One region of the Pontibacillus sp. HN14 genome, then DNA from elsewhere that is predicted to be linked to it. Evidence: riboswitches for the same ligand, from Rfam matches in the RefSeq annotation. Region 1 holds a riboswitch; each other region holds the start of a gene.
The links. A riboswitch is a leader RNA that binds a small molecule or an ion and turns the genes downstream of it on or off. The one in region 1 is predicted to bind S-adenosylmethionine.

Region 2: linked by a shared signal. The riboswitch ahead of LQ226_RS00060 (methionine ABC transporter ATP-binding protein) and the one ahead of LQ226_RS05855 (homocysteine S-methyltransferase family protein) in region 1 are both predicted to bind S-adenosylmethionine.
Region 3: linked by a shared signal. The riboswitch ahead of msrA (peptide-methionine (S)-S-oxide reductase MsrA) and the one ahead of LQ226_RS05855 (homocysteine S-methyltransferase family protein) in region 1 are both predicted to bind S-adenosylmethionine.

The regions. Positions count from the first base shown of each region.
Region 1 is NZ_JAJOLR010000001.1:1,131,151-1,136,248, forward strand. Features, by position in the region: gene nhaC (Na+/H+ antiporter NhaC) at 1-785, opposite strand, end outside; gene LQ226_RS05840 (hypothetical protein) at 1,039-1,455, opposite strand; gene LQ226_RS05845 (YczE/YyaS/YitT family protein) at 1,617-2,255, shown strand; gene LQ226_RS05850 (GNAT family N-acetyltransferase) at 2,286-2,828, opposite strand; SAM riboswitch class I at 2,953-3,067, shown strand; gene LQ226_RS05855 (homocysteine S-methyltransferase family protein) at 3,159-4,208, shown strand; gene LQ226_RS05860 (hypothetical protein) at 4,240-4,575, opposite strand; gene LQ226_RS05865 (hypothetical protein) at 4,685-5,098, opposite strand, start outside.
Region 2 is NZ_JAJOLR010000001.1:5,279-10,376, reverse strand. Features, by position in the region: gene LQ226_RS00070 (MetQ/NlpA family ABC transporter substrate-binding protein) at 1-103, opposite strand, end outside; gene LQ226_RS00065 (methionine ABC transporter permease) at 120-782, opposite strand; gene LQ226_RS00060 (methionine ABC transporter ATP-binding protein) at 772-1,791, opposite strand; SAM riboswitch class I at 1,943-2,050, opposite strand; gene LQ226_RS00055 (hypothetical protein) at 2,209-2,484, opposite strand; gene LQ226_RS00050 (ArsR/SmtB family transcription factor) at 2,665-2,982, shown strand; gene LQ226_RS00045 (NAD(P)H-dependent oxidoreductase) at 3,110-3,661, shown strand; gene LQ226_RS00040 (DUF4083 family protein) at 3,720-3,899, opposite strand; gene LQ226_RS00035 (LTA synthase family protein) at 4,399-5,098, shown strand, end outside.
Region 3 is NZ_JAJOLR010000006.1:112,935-118,032, reverse strand. Features, by position in the region: gene LQ226_RS16925 (methyl-accepting chemotaxis protein) at 56-1,528, opposite strand; gene LQ226_RS16920 (methyltransferase) at 1,659-2,186, shown strand; gene msrA (peptide-methionine (S)-S-oxide reductase MsrA) at 2,345-2,815, opposite strand; SAM riboswitch class I at 2,941-3,059, opposite strand; gene LQ226_RS16910 (Rid family detoxifying hydrolase) at 3,361-3,747, shown strand; gene LQ226_RS16905 (C45 family autoproteolytic acyltransferase/hydrolase) at 4,026-5,078, opposite strand.

The DNA of each region.
Region 1 (5,098 bases):
CCGAGGATAACTCCAATGCTTAAAGCGGGTAAAGCCGGCACTTTAAATAATACAAGCACAATTACCGCAAGAGGCACGAGAAGCAACCAAGGAGAAATGAGGAAGTGATCCTCAAGACTCGTCATAATGCCCTTAATCCTCCCTCCTTCAAAGCCGCTTCCTGAAAATTGTCTCCCCATAAAGAAGAAGATGCAAAAGGCAATTAGATAAGCCGGAATCGTCGTATATAACATGTGCTTAATATGTTCGAATAAATTGACATCCGCAATACCTGAAGCCAAATTCGTCGTATCCGATAAAGGAGACATCTTATCCCCCATATAGGCTCCGGAAATAATCGCACCTGCTATCATAGGCTCAGGAATGCCCATACTAATTCCTATTCCCATACCAGCAACCCCCACAGTTGCCATCGTTGACCAGGAACTCCCGATCGATAAAGCAACAACCGTACAAAGAAGCATAATGGAAACAAGGAAAAATCCAGGTGAAATTAATTTAAGTCCGTAATAAATTAAACTTCCAACAATGCCGCCTCCAATCCATGAACCAATAATAAGACCGACTAATAACAGGATCACGATAGCAGGCAAAGATTTATGTATTCCTTTATAATAACTTTCTTCAATCGCTTCCCACGAATACCCGTAGAGCAAAGCAATAACTGAGGCTGAGAAAGCTCCAAGCAATAAAGGTACATGAGGTGCGCCTTCATATTTTATGATTGTGAACCCCATTCCTACAATCATAATCAATAACGGTAAAACCGCTACTCCTATCGGCATCTCTTTCTTTGGACTCTCCAAACCACCAACTCCCTTCTTTCTATTACAATTTCTGAACTTTCCCTCTTTTCCCTTCGTATTAAACTACCCAATTTTAAAATAAGGAAATGGAACCAGCTGTGACCCCACACATCGCTATTTAGACCCAAAGGAACCGCTTTCATAAAGATTAGTTTAAACCTAAAAAAGAGCCCATGGTATCCCATCGACCCCTTCCCTTTTCTTCTATTCGCTACAGTTCCTTGTTTTGAGCTTAATTTGATTCAACCAGAATATCTTTTAACTTACGGAATGTTTCCTCTGTTACTTGATTACGATCGATTATAAATTCTGATCCATCTACCATATTTAATGTAAGCGTGTCATCGTTTCCCCTTACCAGATGGTGAATTTGATTATACTTCAATTGCTTACTCTGAAATAAAGGAAATTGGGCTATTTCCAATCTGTCTTTATAAAATTGAATGTAAGCCTTCTTTTTTAAAAAGGAGTAATAAATAGTTTTTAAAATACCTAGAGTCAATGTAGTGACTAACAACAGTTTATCACCAGCTGAAAGAGCGGATTGGAACTGAATCAATAAAACCGCGCTTATAACACCTAAAGCAGCATAATACAATTCGTTATTTCCCTTACGTTTCCACGCTCTACTTGAACCATACGGAAACATGATTATTCCCCCAAATTCGCCTTTTTGTTATTTTATCAGAAAATTCGATCAAAATCCACAACTCTACTTTACTTTTTATATTGACCTATCTTTCTTATACATACTAGAATATTCCGCGGGTTAATAATGCCTTGATACTAAAGGAAAGACGAGGGTCAACAATGGTCTATCGCGTAAGTATATATTTATTAGGAATGTTCGTGAACTTTTTTGGTGTTGCATTACTCATTAAAGCAACTCTTGGCGCAGGATTTTGGACAGCTTTGTTCGTCGGACTATCCGATCAACTTGGATTTACAGTAGGCCTCTGGTATGCCTTGTTTCAGTTTCTGTTTATATTCGCAAACGGATGGCTTATGAAGCAAAAACCTGAACCACGTGCCCTGATCCCCCTCTTTTTAGAAAGTTTTATTCTAGATTTCTGGTTAGAAATTGTTTTTCATAACTTCACATTGCTTCATGCACCATTCCTTTTACAAGCTGGTGCCATGATACTCGGAATTTCACTCAGTGCAGCAGGGGTTGGTCTTTACATTCTGCCTGCCTTGCCAAGAGCTCCTGTCGATCAGCTCTTCCTTGCGATCGCAAGCAGATTTACAATAAGCTTACGCCTTAGTCAAACCCTTGTGGCTCTTACTACGTCAACTTCGGCCCTACTTATGGGCGGCCCTGTGGGACTTGGCACTGCAGCCGGGGTATTATTTGCTGGACCGATCATTCAGCTCACTTATACCAGAGCTTACCCATATTATTACTTGATGCATCCGAACTTTAAGAAACGCTATGAATTCGTCCTATAATAAAAAGCGTCTGCGAGTAAGCAGGCGCTTTTATAGTTTCTTTTCAAGTTGAAGATCCAAGGGTTCTTTCTCGTAGATCTCTTGATTTACCTCTTCTGCTATGACACATCCTACAGATTGATAGAATTGTTGAGTTTCCACTGCAGGGTGAGCGCCTATATAGAGTTTCTCCGCACCTAAATCTTTAGCGATTTGGCAACATTTAAGAAACAGTTGTCTCCCTATGCCTTCCCCTCTGTATGCATTTGAAACGTGAATAAACGGTAACGGGATATATTGATTTTTTGAACCGAAGAATCTCTTTTCTACATTCGCAAACCCGATTACCTTTTTTCCATCCATTGCACAAACGACACCACCGCCATTTTTTGAGCATTCTCTTAAATACAATGAAATATCTTGTTTTTGTTCTTCACTCCAATTATCTATAAAATAATCAGACCTTGTATCCACTTTCGTTTGACCATTTATATACCAGACATCTTCCGTTTCCTGATAGCGGTCAAAATCTATTAAGAATTTTTCATTAATATCGTTAGCGCTTACATTCCTTACCTCTATACTCCTTGCCAATTCGAATCCCTCCCTTGTTTAGTATACAATAAAAATAGAATCTTAACATTTTTCAGAAAAAGGATTGACGGAAAATTTCTCACCCGTTATAATCCATATCAAGCTTTATTAATTAAATAACGAACTCTTATCCAGAGTGGCGGAGGGACTAGGCCCTGTGACGCCCGGCAACCTTTCAAGAAACATCTTGAAAAAGGTGCTACTTCCTACAGATCAGATGATGATCTGGCAGATAAGAGGAGGCCTTGTTACATCCACCCTCTTCTTATTCAGGAAGAGGGTTTTCTTATACTCTCTTCCGTATACTTACTTTTGAAAGGATGAATAAAGATGAAACGAACACTTGAACAACGCTTACAGGATGGACCGGTCGTTTGCGGCGAGGGGTACTTATTCGAATTGGAACGAAGAGGGTACTTACAAGCGGGCTCTTTCGTACCTGAAGTAGCTCTTGATAATCCTCAAGCCTTAAAACAAACCTATCGTGACTATATGAATGCTGGCTCTGATGTGGTCTTAGCATTCACTTATAATGCTCACCGAGAGAAAATGCGTATTATCGGAAAAGAAGAACTGCTTGAGCCCCTTAATCGTCAAGCTATTCGCCTGGCGAAAGAAGTGGCGCAGGAAAATACAGTTGAAGAAGCCTTAGTGGCCGGAAACATTTCCAACACAAACCTCTTCGACCCTGAGGATGAGTCATCTAAAGAAGCCGTCCGTACTATGTTTGCTGAAATGATCACGTGGTGTAAGGAAGAAGGAGTCGACTTTGTAAACGGGGAGACATTCTATTACTTCGAAGAGGCCCAAATTGCACTTGAGGAAATAAAAAAGCAAGACCTACCTGCTGTTATTACACTTGGCGTTATGGGTGAAAATCAAATGCGTGACGGTTATGAAGTCGAAGAAGCCTGCCGACTCCTCGAAGAACAAGGTGCCTTAGTAGTGGGAATGAACTGTTTCCGGGGCCCCGCTACAATGCAGCCTTATGTTGAGAAGATCCGCGAAGCTTGCAAGGGTTATGTTGCAGCGTTACCTGTACCTTACCGAACAACTGAAGAGCATCCAACATTCTTTAACCTTCCAGACGGAGGTTGCGCGTGTCATCTCCCAACTGAAACAACATTCCCAACCTCCCTTGACCCACTTTACTGTAACCGCTACGAGATAGCCAGTTGGGCTAAAGACGCACTGGACACAGGGGTGAATTATTTTGGTTTATGTTGCGGAGCATCACCTAGTATGCTACGTGAAGTTGCGGAAACCGTTGGCCGTGAAGCTATTAACTCTAAATATTCGCCGAACATGGAGAAACACTTCTTATTTGGTACAGATGATTCACTTAAGAAGCATAATCAGTCTTACCGAGTTAAGGCTTAATCGGAAAGAGAAAGCGCCCGGTGTACAATCATTAGGCGCTTTCTTTTATACAATCTAATAAGATATATCCTAAAGCAATCCCTGCAATCGTTGTTAGGGTGGGTTGGGAAACTACTATAAACGGTTGGACCGGACCCCACTGATAACCGGCTAAAGCAAGCGTCCACATAACGAGGACAGCAAGCGTCGGGATGCCAATCGCCAACAATCGAACCCAATCAAGCGTCCAGGGCTTCCGTGACATGATTTCGAGGATGAATTTAGGTAGACGTAAGAGTATGCCTATTGCGACCGGAAACAAAGGAGTAAAAAACACAAGAGCCATCGGATATTTATACGTTACTTTAAATTGTTGCTGTAATTCCATTTCATAGCTCTTCCCCAAATAGATGACCAATCCAATAACGAGCATCCAAACAAAGTAGTAACCAAACCGCTGCGAATTGCGAATAAAGATCCTCCCCTTCTCTTTCTAATTACGACCAATTGACTCCCCATAAACTATTCAAAAGAAACATATAAACAGTGAATACACTTGTGAAAACCAAAAGGATAATAGGAATAGCACGATGCACCCTGTTCTTCTTTAAAGCTTTCACGTAGACTATAAAAGCAAGAAAAGCCACTCCATAGTATACGAAAATCATTGAGTAATACGTAAAAGGCCCTAAGAAGAGACTAAGAACGGTAAACTGTAGAATAAATGCCACAACAGAACCAGCTAGCCATTTTCCCGCTCCTTGATTTTCACAGACTGTTTTGACTGATAGAATAAAAGCCGTTAATACTACAGCAACAAGGAGCCATTCGTAAAAGATAAACAAATCCTCAGCGTTTACAGCAAGGAAATAGCCTCCTATAGATAAAGGAACAATCGCTACCAGTAGGTA
Region 2 (5,098 bases), 1.1 Mb from region 1:
TTTTAACGGTTTTGGTCTCCCCTTCTGCTTCCGTACTGCCGCACCCTGCAAGGGCCGCTCCTAATGTTGTTAATACTGCGATGAATACAATCCACTTTTTCATATGTAATTTCCTCCTTTTATCGTCTACGAACTGCTTTTGATACGTAATTTCCTAATGTTTGAACGGTTTGAACAATGATGACCAACAGGATCACCGTTATGATCATGACGTTTGTCTCAAAGCGCTGGTACCCATAGGCAATCGCTAAATCTCCAAGACCACCGCCTCCTACAAAACCTGCCATCGCCGATGCTCCGACAAGGCCGATTGTTGCGATCGTGATGTTTAACACGAGAGAGCTTAATGCTTCTGGCAAAAATACGCGTAGAATGATTTGCCAGGGTGTGGCTCCCATCGATTCTGCTGCTTCTACAACCCCTGGATTCACTTCTAGCAAACTACTCTCAACGAGCCTTGCAATATAAGGCGCTGAGAAGAATACAAGGGGCACCACGGCTGCCGCTGTCCCAATTGAAGTACCGACAATAAATCGAGTGATCGGTAGAATAGCAACAAGCAAGATAATGAACGGAATTGAACGGAAGAAGTTCACCACGCCGTTTAATACAGTAAATAGAGGGCCATTCTCTAGCAGTCCATTCTTCCTCGTTACAACGAGAGAAATCCCAAGGGGTAATCCAATTACGACCGCAAACAGTAAAGCGATGCCTACCATAACGACAGTCTCTTGTGTTGCCTCTAAAATCTTTGGCCAAAATGTAGCTAATTCAACTTGCATTTCTTGTCACCTCTTTCAATGTAACGGATTGCCCGATTGTATGAAGGGCCTTAAAAATTTCTTTCTCTCCTCCAATAAATTCGACAATCAGACTTCCAAATGGTTCACCTTGCAATTCAGTTATTTGCCCGTATAACACATTCACTTCAACATTGTGCTGAGCCGCAGCTCTATAGAGAATGGGCTCAGATGCTTTTTCCCGTAAGAACGTAATCCGGTACACATGGCGGGTACTGTCTAGAGCCTCTAGAATCGAATCCGGAATCTTATCGTTCATCACCGAACTCACAAAGTTCTTTGTCGTCTGATGCTTGGGACTAGAGAAAATATCAAAGACCGATCCTTCTTCGATCACCTTTCCTCCCTCCATTACAGCAACCCGGTCACAGATCTCACGAATGACTCCCATCTCATGGGTAATCATTAAAATCGTAATCTTATACTGATCGCGAATTTCCTTTAACAAATCAAGAATCGCATCCGTCGTCTGAGGATCAAGCGCCGAAGTCGCCTCATCACACAAGAGGACTTCAGGAGACCGGACAAGGGCGCGCGCAATACCTACACGCTGTTTCTGACCGCCGGAGAGTTCATCTGGATATTTCCCTGCTTGATCAGCTAAGCCAACAAAATCGAGAAGCTCTTTCACTTTAGCTTCCACATGTTTCCCTTTTTGTCCGTCAAGAAGTAAGGGGAAAGCAACGTTTTGATAGACGGTTTTCGATTCTAGCAAATTAAAATGTTGAAAGATCATGCCAATACGCCGCCTGACTTTCCTTAGTTTTGCCTTTGGCAACTTGGTCAGGTCCTCCCCGTCTAACTTCACCTCTCCAGATGTAGGGCGCTCAATGAGATTGACGCAACGAAGGAGTGTACTTTTCCCCGCCCCGCTAAATCCAATTACGCCGTAAATAGCTCCCTTATCAATTGATAGGTCCACTCCATCGACTGCTCGAATGATTTGTTCATCCTTATGGTACACTTTCTCAATATTGTGTAACTCGATCATGCTGCCTGCCTCCTTTAATACTGATAAAACAGATATGATAACTTGGTTTTATAGCTAAATCCGGTCCATTTCACTCCCTTATGGACAATAAAAAATCCCCTCTTCTTAAAAAAATAAGAAGAGGGGATTTACGTATATGTAGATCCGTCTCTTCTCATCTTTCAAGCGTATGCTTGAAGGAATTGGCACGGTGCCCTGTTAATCAGGATCCGTTGCCGAGGTTTCAAAGGGCCATTCCCTCCACCTCTCTGGATAAGAAGATTGTATGCATATGTGTTTTTCGTTAATCCATATGTTACAAGTGTATCATAAAAATGTCAAAGGATTTTTCAAACTTTTTAGTTAAAAATTTTAATAATCGTTAAGTGAGCTATGAAACGACTGCGACTCTGACAATTACGGATTTCTTTTCACAGGTTATCCCCAGATAAACATTAAATAGCCATTAAAGGCTGCTAATGCAACACTTAGTACAAGGGTTAAAATCGGAATGATTCTCCCCTTTCCGTTTTCTTGTAAGACACCTGCAACCCCGACGATCAGACCGATAATCGCTGTGTAGCGTGTAAGATGTGAGAAGGTGACAATCGTTAGAAGTCCTTCTATGGAGCCGACAATTAAAAGCGCGAGTAATTGCCCGACGAAGATCGCTAACATAAATAAGGCCAATTTCCCAGATAATGCTTTTGGCATGGTTCTTCTCTCCTTTTTTTAATTATGTAAAGGGAATACCCTTCTCTTGAAGAAGCTATGCCACAAAATTGCATATTGTTAAAAAAAGGTTCTAAAAGACTCTCAGTACACAGGACCCTTTTCAACTATCAAGAGTCCACTGTCTTGCCTTCAAGTATGATAATCGATACAATATGAATTATGAAAATACCTTATCATCCACCAATTGAAAGCGTAACGTTTACAAAAGTTTTGCAGGCCCTGAGTGAACCGAACCGAGCTAAGATTATCCGGTGTCTTCGGGACACGCATGAGAATAACTGTACCCATTACACGCTTCAACTTCAATTACCGAAATCAACCGTATCTCATCATATAAAAGTATTACGAGAAGCCGGGCTTATCCAGGCCAGAATTGTAGGAAAGGAGCATTTTTACTCCATACGGACAGAAGAAATTGAAGGAAAGTTCCCTGGATTACTCGACGCGATCGGAAAAGTAAATGAAGAAGATTTATAGCGTGTTCGGAGAACCACCATTTTTTGGTGGTTCTTTTTTTGTTTGCATTCCACTTAATAGGGTGCTATAGTTTAAAACAGTTCGATGGTTTTCGAACAATAAAACTATATGATAAAGGATGTTTAAGATGAACAATATTCTAGTTATAAATGGACACGAACCATACCCAATTGCTGAGGGACGTTTGAATAAGACGCTTTATGATGAAATTGTAACCAAGCTCTCTTCAAAATATGAAGTCAAAACAACAGTTGTAAGTGAAGGCTACGATGTAAAAGAAGAACAAGAAAAATTCAAATGGGCTGATACCATCGTTGTTCAAACACCGATGTACTGGTTCAGCCTTCCTGGTGCAACAAAGACTTATATGGATTCAGTTTATGAACCAGGTATTTTCTTCGGCGGTGGAGGTAAGTACGGAGAAGGTGGCCTGATGACCGGAAGAAAGTACATGTTCTCTACAACATGGAACGCTCCAAAAGATGCGTTCAGTAAAGACGAAGAATTCTTTAAAGGCCAAGATCTCGAAGGAGCAATTGATCATCTTCATAACATGCAGAAATACGTCGGTATGGAACCACTGAAGAGCTTTGGCGCATTTGATGTAATCAAAAACCCTGATATCGATACGTATATGACAGAACTTCGTCAGCATCTTGCTGAAGTGTTTAATGTATAATAACGGATACACAAAAGGAGAGAGGCTCCTGCCTCTCTCCTATTATATATTCCCCATGTCATTTCTTCTGAAATTTTTCCGTCAACCCATCCACTTTCTTCTCCACACGTTCCAACCGATCGCCGACATTTTTTTGAAACGTTCTCCTAAGGAAATACGTAAAGGATACTAGGAACAAAACGATGAGCCCAACAATCAAAAGGAGCCACACCACACCTAAAAGCCCAATACCAGACAACAGCCAACCTCCTCTCTTCCTTATTATATAGTAGAACACCCGAGAGCATTTAACAAAAAACGGAAAAAGATGATCGTGTCAGACACCCTGCGGTGCTTTACAACACGAAAGGGTGTCTGGCACGCTTCACTTGGCTAAAGTAGAATTTATAGTTTAGAAGGTTGAGAATTGGTGAGTATAAAGGAGGATACCGAGGACAGGCTTTTTTAATTTACTATTTATGTAAAAAATAACCTTTGATATTATATTAAATGCATGTTAACTTTTTGTAAGGTCGAAGGCATTAAAGAGTGACATTTCTATGAATAAAGTCTATTTTTATAGGAATATTGGCTAATTTTAGTAGTGTTCCCATTGACCTTTTCAAAAATCGTTCTATAATGAAATTCTAAAGAATTTGTAAATGTAGGATCTCAAGTACTTTGACTATACAGATAAAAAGCACGATATCCTCAATCACAATCAATCATGGAACCAGGCGATCAAAGGAGGATCACACATGAATAAAAGAGTAGACCGATTGCTACAGAATGGACTATTCTTCTTCCTCATAGCGACAGTTTTGCTATGGGCCAAATCGTACTTAGCATTCAGATTTTCTTTTAACCTAGATTTAGAAAACACAACGCAAGAATATATCTTGGCTCTTACACCACTAGGGTCGATTTTATTTTTCTTAGGACTTAGTTTTATCTTTCCAAAAGCGAAACGGATTAAAGCGTTTCTAACCTTATACTTCATTATGTCGTTTGTGTTATTTGCAAACGTCGTGTATTACCGATTCTTTAACGACTTCATTACCATCCCGGTATTGATGCAGTACAAGAACTTCGCTCAGCTTGGCGGAAGTGCTAAGTCATTAATGAGCTTTACAGACTTACTGTTCTGGGTTGACGTAGTCGCATTAATGGTTTGGGCACGCATGAAGAAAGGTACGCTCACACTCAGCGTGAAAAAGCGTACAATGGGCGCTTTATTTGCTACCGCGCTTCTAGCCATTTCATTAAACCTGAACATGGCGAACGACGAACGTTCTGAGTTATTAACACGTACATTCGACCGTGCGATGTTCGTAAAACTTATGGGTGTGTATAACTTCCACCTATACGATTCTATTATGACAGCGAACACCCAGAGTCACCGCGTTTTCGCTGAAAGTGATGAGTTAACAGAAGTACGCAGTTACTTATCCAGTCAGA
Region 3 (5,098 bases), on a different contig from region 1:
TGTACCACAGGGTGTCCCATCTTACTCCCTTATATGCTCATGGGGGTATTCGAATTTAAAGCGAAATAAGCTGTTGCGCACTCTTAGAGGTTTCATTGATATAAGCCCCGATTTTCTCACTGTCATCATTAAGACTTTCAATCGTTGCGCTCATTTCTTCCATACTTGCAGAAGCTTGCTCGATAATAGCAGCGAGTTCGCTCGTTGCTGCTTCGACCTGACGAGATCGATCTTCAACGTCTACGCTGATGCTGTTGCACTCATCCGTACGTTCCTTTACATGGCGTAACGAAGTTTGGATTCGTTCAAATGAAGAGACAACTTCATTCATGCTGCCTACACTTTCATCCAGTTTCTGACTCCCTGTTTTCATCTGATTCAGTGCTTGAGCGTTACTATCATTTAACTCTCCAAGGTTTGTGGTAATCTTTTTAGCGGACTGACCCGTTACTTCTGCTAGTTTGCGAATCTCCTCAGCTACTACGGAGAATCCTTTCCCAGCTTCTCCAGCTCTTGCGGCTTCAATAGAAGCATTTAGAGCAAGGAGGTTCGTCTGCTCTGTAATTTGCTGAATGTCTTCTGTAAACTGATTCGTTTCTTCAATTTTTCCTGTTAAAATATTAAACGTGTCATTAAGCATGTGAATAACATTCCGCAGCTCATTCATTTCCGTCTCAAGATGATAAATCCGTTCCTGCCCGCCATTAATTTCATCAGAAGCTTGATTCGTCTCTGATTGAAGAACGGTTAGGGATTCTTTCATTGTAGAAATAGTCGTCATTGTGCTTTGAGCATGGGCAGAGATATCGGTGATCTGCTCACTTTGACTTTGACCACCAGCTGAAACTTCCTGAACGGCTAGTTTCATTTCACCTTGTGCCTGAACGTTTTGCTGAACCTGATCATTCACACGAGAAATATTTTCGGCTATGAGCGTAGCCTCTTTTTCTAGCTTTTCTTTTTGTCTAGCTTGAAGCTCCCTTTCCTGCTCAGTAGAAGAAAGAATGGTTTCAAGTTTCTTAAATGTCTGACCAGCCAGATGGACCATTACCCCTAATATGACTCCCATTAGCACATAAATTAACACCATAGAGGAGAGTAGCGTGCCCATTAAATTAGCTTGCTCAGCATTTGACCAGGTATGACTGGCAATTAAAGCAATAAGACCAAGGCTATATCCTGTAGCAAATATTCTACGATCCAAGTGCACGGCAGAGAAAACAGCCAGGAAGAGAAGGATTAAGTCACCGGAAAGGGTCCCCCCTTCTACATAGATTAATAGACCATAGCCAATGATCGGCATACTTACTGCTATGTAAGCAAACATTCTCGGTTTATGTAAAATCCGTTGCAATCCAAACAACAAAATCCAGAACAAAGCTAGCTCCGTTCCGTAGATCGATGATCGAATAATCGTGCCCTCTTGTAAGGAAAGGGCTAGTGCTGACAACATTGCTATACTGTATGTAGATGTCATCAGTACGTTTTTCTTTTTCACGTCCAGTAAACGTAATTCTGAACCATTCATAATTAGGGTACCTCCAGAAGATGTCTTTTCTTTTTTTATCGACACATTCCTCTGTATACTTAAGATAAATGACAAAATTTGTAGTCTTCTTACATGTTATGGATTTTGAACCAGAAAGGACTTTCTCTACATGATTTCAAATGCACTAACGCTCATTCTACTCGCTCTCATTCTTTTAATTCTGATTTCCATCGTTACTCGCTCTTCTAAGAACGGCATCACGCCAACACCAACGAGCCCAAAAGTAAAGGAAGAAGTCACAGCAATCGTAAAGAACTATACCCCTACTACCATCGCTGACTTTGGGGCCGGCTGGGGGACGATGGCTTTCGCACTTGCGAAAGAATTCCCGCACACGGATATTTACGCCTATGAAACCTCACTGGTCCCCTACCTTTACATGAAAGGGATGGCAAAGCTTAAAGGATATTCAAATGTTAGGATTCTAAAAAAAGACTTCTTTACTGTTCGCGCGGGAGAATTTGATTTGATCTATTGTTACTTATTCACCGGAGCCATGAAACAACTGTCCCCTATGTTTGCTTCCTATAATGGGACCGTAATCTCAAACACGTTCGCCTTACCAAACACCGTGCCCACCGCCACCAAAAATGTAGCATCCTGGCTCGGCACAACTCCGATCTACATATATAAATAAAAAAGCGACCCCAAACGGAAAATCCATTTGGGGTCGCTTTACCTTCTTATGTAACCTGCCACCTCAAAGGATGGTTAAGTTCCCGCAGTCGTATCGATTGCGAGGTGGCATTGAAATTAAAATATCATAAGTGATGCAGAAATACAAGTTAGGCTGATTTAGCCGATTCCACAAGAAACGGAACCATTCTTCTGAAGATACTTTTGGTGATATTCTTCAGCATCGTAGAATTCGGAAACCTTATTCACTTCCGTTACAATTTCACTCTTGAAGAGTCCTTTATTATCCCATTCGCGAATCTTAGCTGCTGCAGTTTCTTCTTGATCTTCTGTAGCAAAGATGACGGAGCGATACTGATATCCTACGTCTTCTCCCTGACGATTTCGTTGAGTCGGATTATGACACTCGAAGAAATGGTCTACTAGTTCACTATAAGAAATCACTTCTGGATCAAATTCAACTCGAATCGCCTCTGCGTGCCCCGTACCTCCTGCTTTTACTTGTTGGTAAGAAGGGTTCACAACAGTACCTCCCATAAAGCCGACGCGTGTCGCAACTACGCCCTCAATACGTTCGAAATAAGCCTCTACTCCCCAAAAACATCCTGCTGCGAAAACTGCTGTTGCCATTCTCATCTCTTCCTTTCTTAAAACGACACTTCTTTCTTCGAGAGTACGATCACGGCCTCTTACATATAGAAGAGCCCTCTCTTTTTTATCCAAGAAAGGGCTCGTAAGTGTATATCCGTACGATCCTCTCATCTTCCAGGAATCAAGTTCCTGCAGGAATTGGCACCGTTCTCGTCAATGGTTACATTGACTTGATGGTTGCCGGGCATCAAAGGGCCAGTCCCTCCGCCTCTCTGGATAAGAAGTTTATCGCTATTTAATATTTTATGTTATCCCAAATCATACATGATCCCGTTAGTGAAGTAAAGTGATAAACACCTAATTTTTTCACATATTCTTAAACGTTAAAATTTTCTGATAACCTGTGATATGATATTCGTACTTGCTCCTTAAGGTGAGTATGTTCATTCATTTTGTATCCTCATTATATAAAAGGAAGCTTTCTTTTATGCCTGTATAGTTCAATTTAATAATGAGGGTTTTTTTTATTCAAGGGGGATCCCCTTTTATGCTTCCTAATCCAATAATTAAAGGAGTTTTTCAAAATGGTTAAAGCAATTTCAACGAACAAAGCACCAGAAGCAATTGGACCTTATTCTCAGGCAATTGACCTCGGTCAGATCGTATTTGTTTCCGGTCAAATCCCACTAAATCCAAGCACGATGGAAATCGTCTCTGATGACGTGAGCGAACAAACGACACAAGTTATGAAAAATGTTGGAGCGATCCTTGAAGAAGCAGGCCTAAACTATGCTCATATCGCTAAAGCCAATATTTATCTTGCTTCCATGGAAGACTTCCAAACAGTCAATGAGGTTTATGCAAGCTTTCTGCAAGAACCATACCCGGCTCGAGCAGCGATTGAAGTAAGCCGCCTCCCTAAAGATGTTAAAGTCGAAGTAGAAGTCGTTGCCCACCGCTCCGACGCATAACTTCGTATGAGCCTTTCTATTTGCTGAATTAAGATCATTACATGTGGTTGGGGCCGTTATTTCAACTTTTAATAAGGGGTGGCTGGGGAACGGGGAGACTCCTACGGGAGAAAGAGGTCGACGAGACCCCACAGAGAGCGCAAGCGAACGAGGAGGCTCGACAGCTCGCCCGTTTAAAGCGAGTCGTTCCCCAGCCACCCCAAACGCGCTCAACAAACGCAACGGCCCCCAAGCGCTCATAATAACAAAAAAGCCACCCTCGTCGGGTGGCTTTTTTGTTACCTTGCATTTTCGTCCATGTGGACAAATGGCAAGTCAGTATCGACCTCACCATAAATACGCGACACGTCAACGTCATTCCCTTCTAACCAATGAGCAAAGTCAAATTCTACTGGCTCTTTGTCTCCGCCAAGAGCAATCCAGGCGGTAAGGGTATTTGGAAAGTAAGCAGATGTATGGATCGTTCCTGCCCAGTTGCGATACTGCTTTGAGAATACACCTCGGTCAGAATCATTCATGAGGCGAAACGCTTCATATCCGCTAGTAATTCGCGTTTTTTCCTGATTGATAACATCCATACGACGCTCAGAATCTTTTAAGTAATTTCGATTCTCATCTTTCATGATTTCAAAATGGTTTGTACATACATTTGATTGGCGCACTTCAACACCCCGAGGAGAGGTTTCCACGACGAACGTTTCGCCTTTCCCGTCATAAACGATGTAACTAAAGGAGTGTCGATGAGGAATTTCTTGAAGCATGGCTACCGCTTCTTCCACGTTGGCACACGACTCAAGAATTAATCGACCAATCATACAACAAATAAAGCCATTCCCAGGATTTTTACGGTGCATAAAATTATATCCGATGGCCAGCCCCTTTTCATTAATACCATCCATTCGACCTGTTACACGCTGAGATGGACCAGCTATTGCGTAGCCTCCATCAGTTGGCTGATAGAAGACATAGCGACCTTCATACGTTTTCGGCTGGTAATCGTAGTTACGAATCATGTAGCCATCGCCTGTTACGATTGAGCAACCTGACTTCACATACTCAACCCGGTAACCACCAAACTCCATCATCACACGTTCCATGGTCCAACCAAGGGCATCCCTTAGCCCTAACAATTCATCCCAGACGCCAGGGGCAAACTTCTGAATCGCACGTTTCACTTCCTCTTCTTCAACAGTAAAACGCGGCTTACGGATCTTCCACTGCTTCTCCCTGTTTCGAATCGTGAGAGAATCTTTTAACAGCTCCCCTTGCTTATAGCCAAAGTCATAATGGGTCCCTCGGAATTGCAGTACTTCACTATAGATTTGTTTCAATGTAAAGCTCCCTTTCTAGA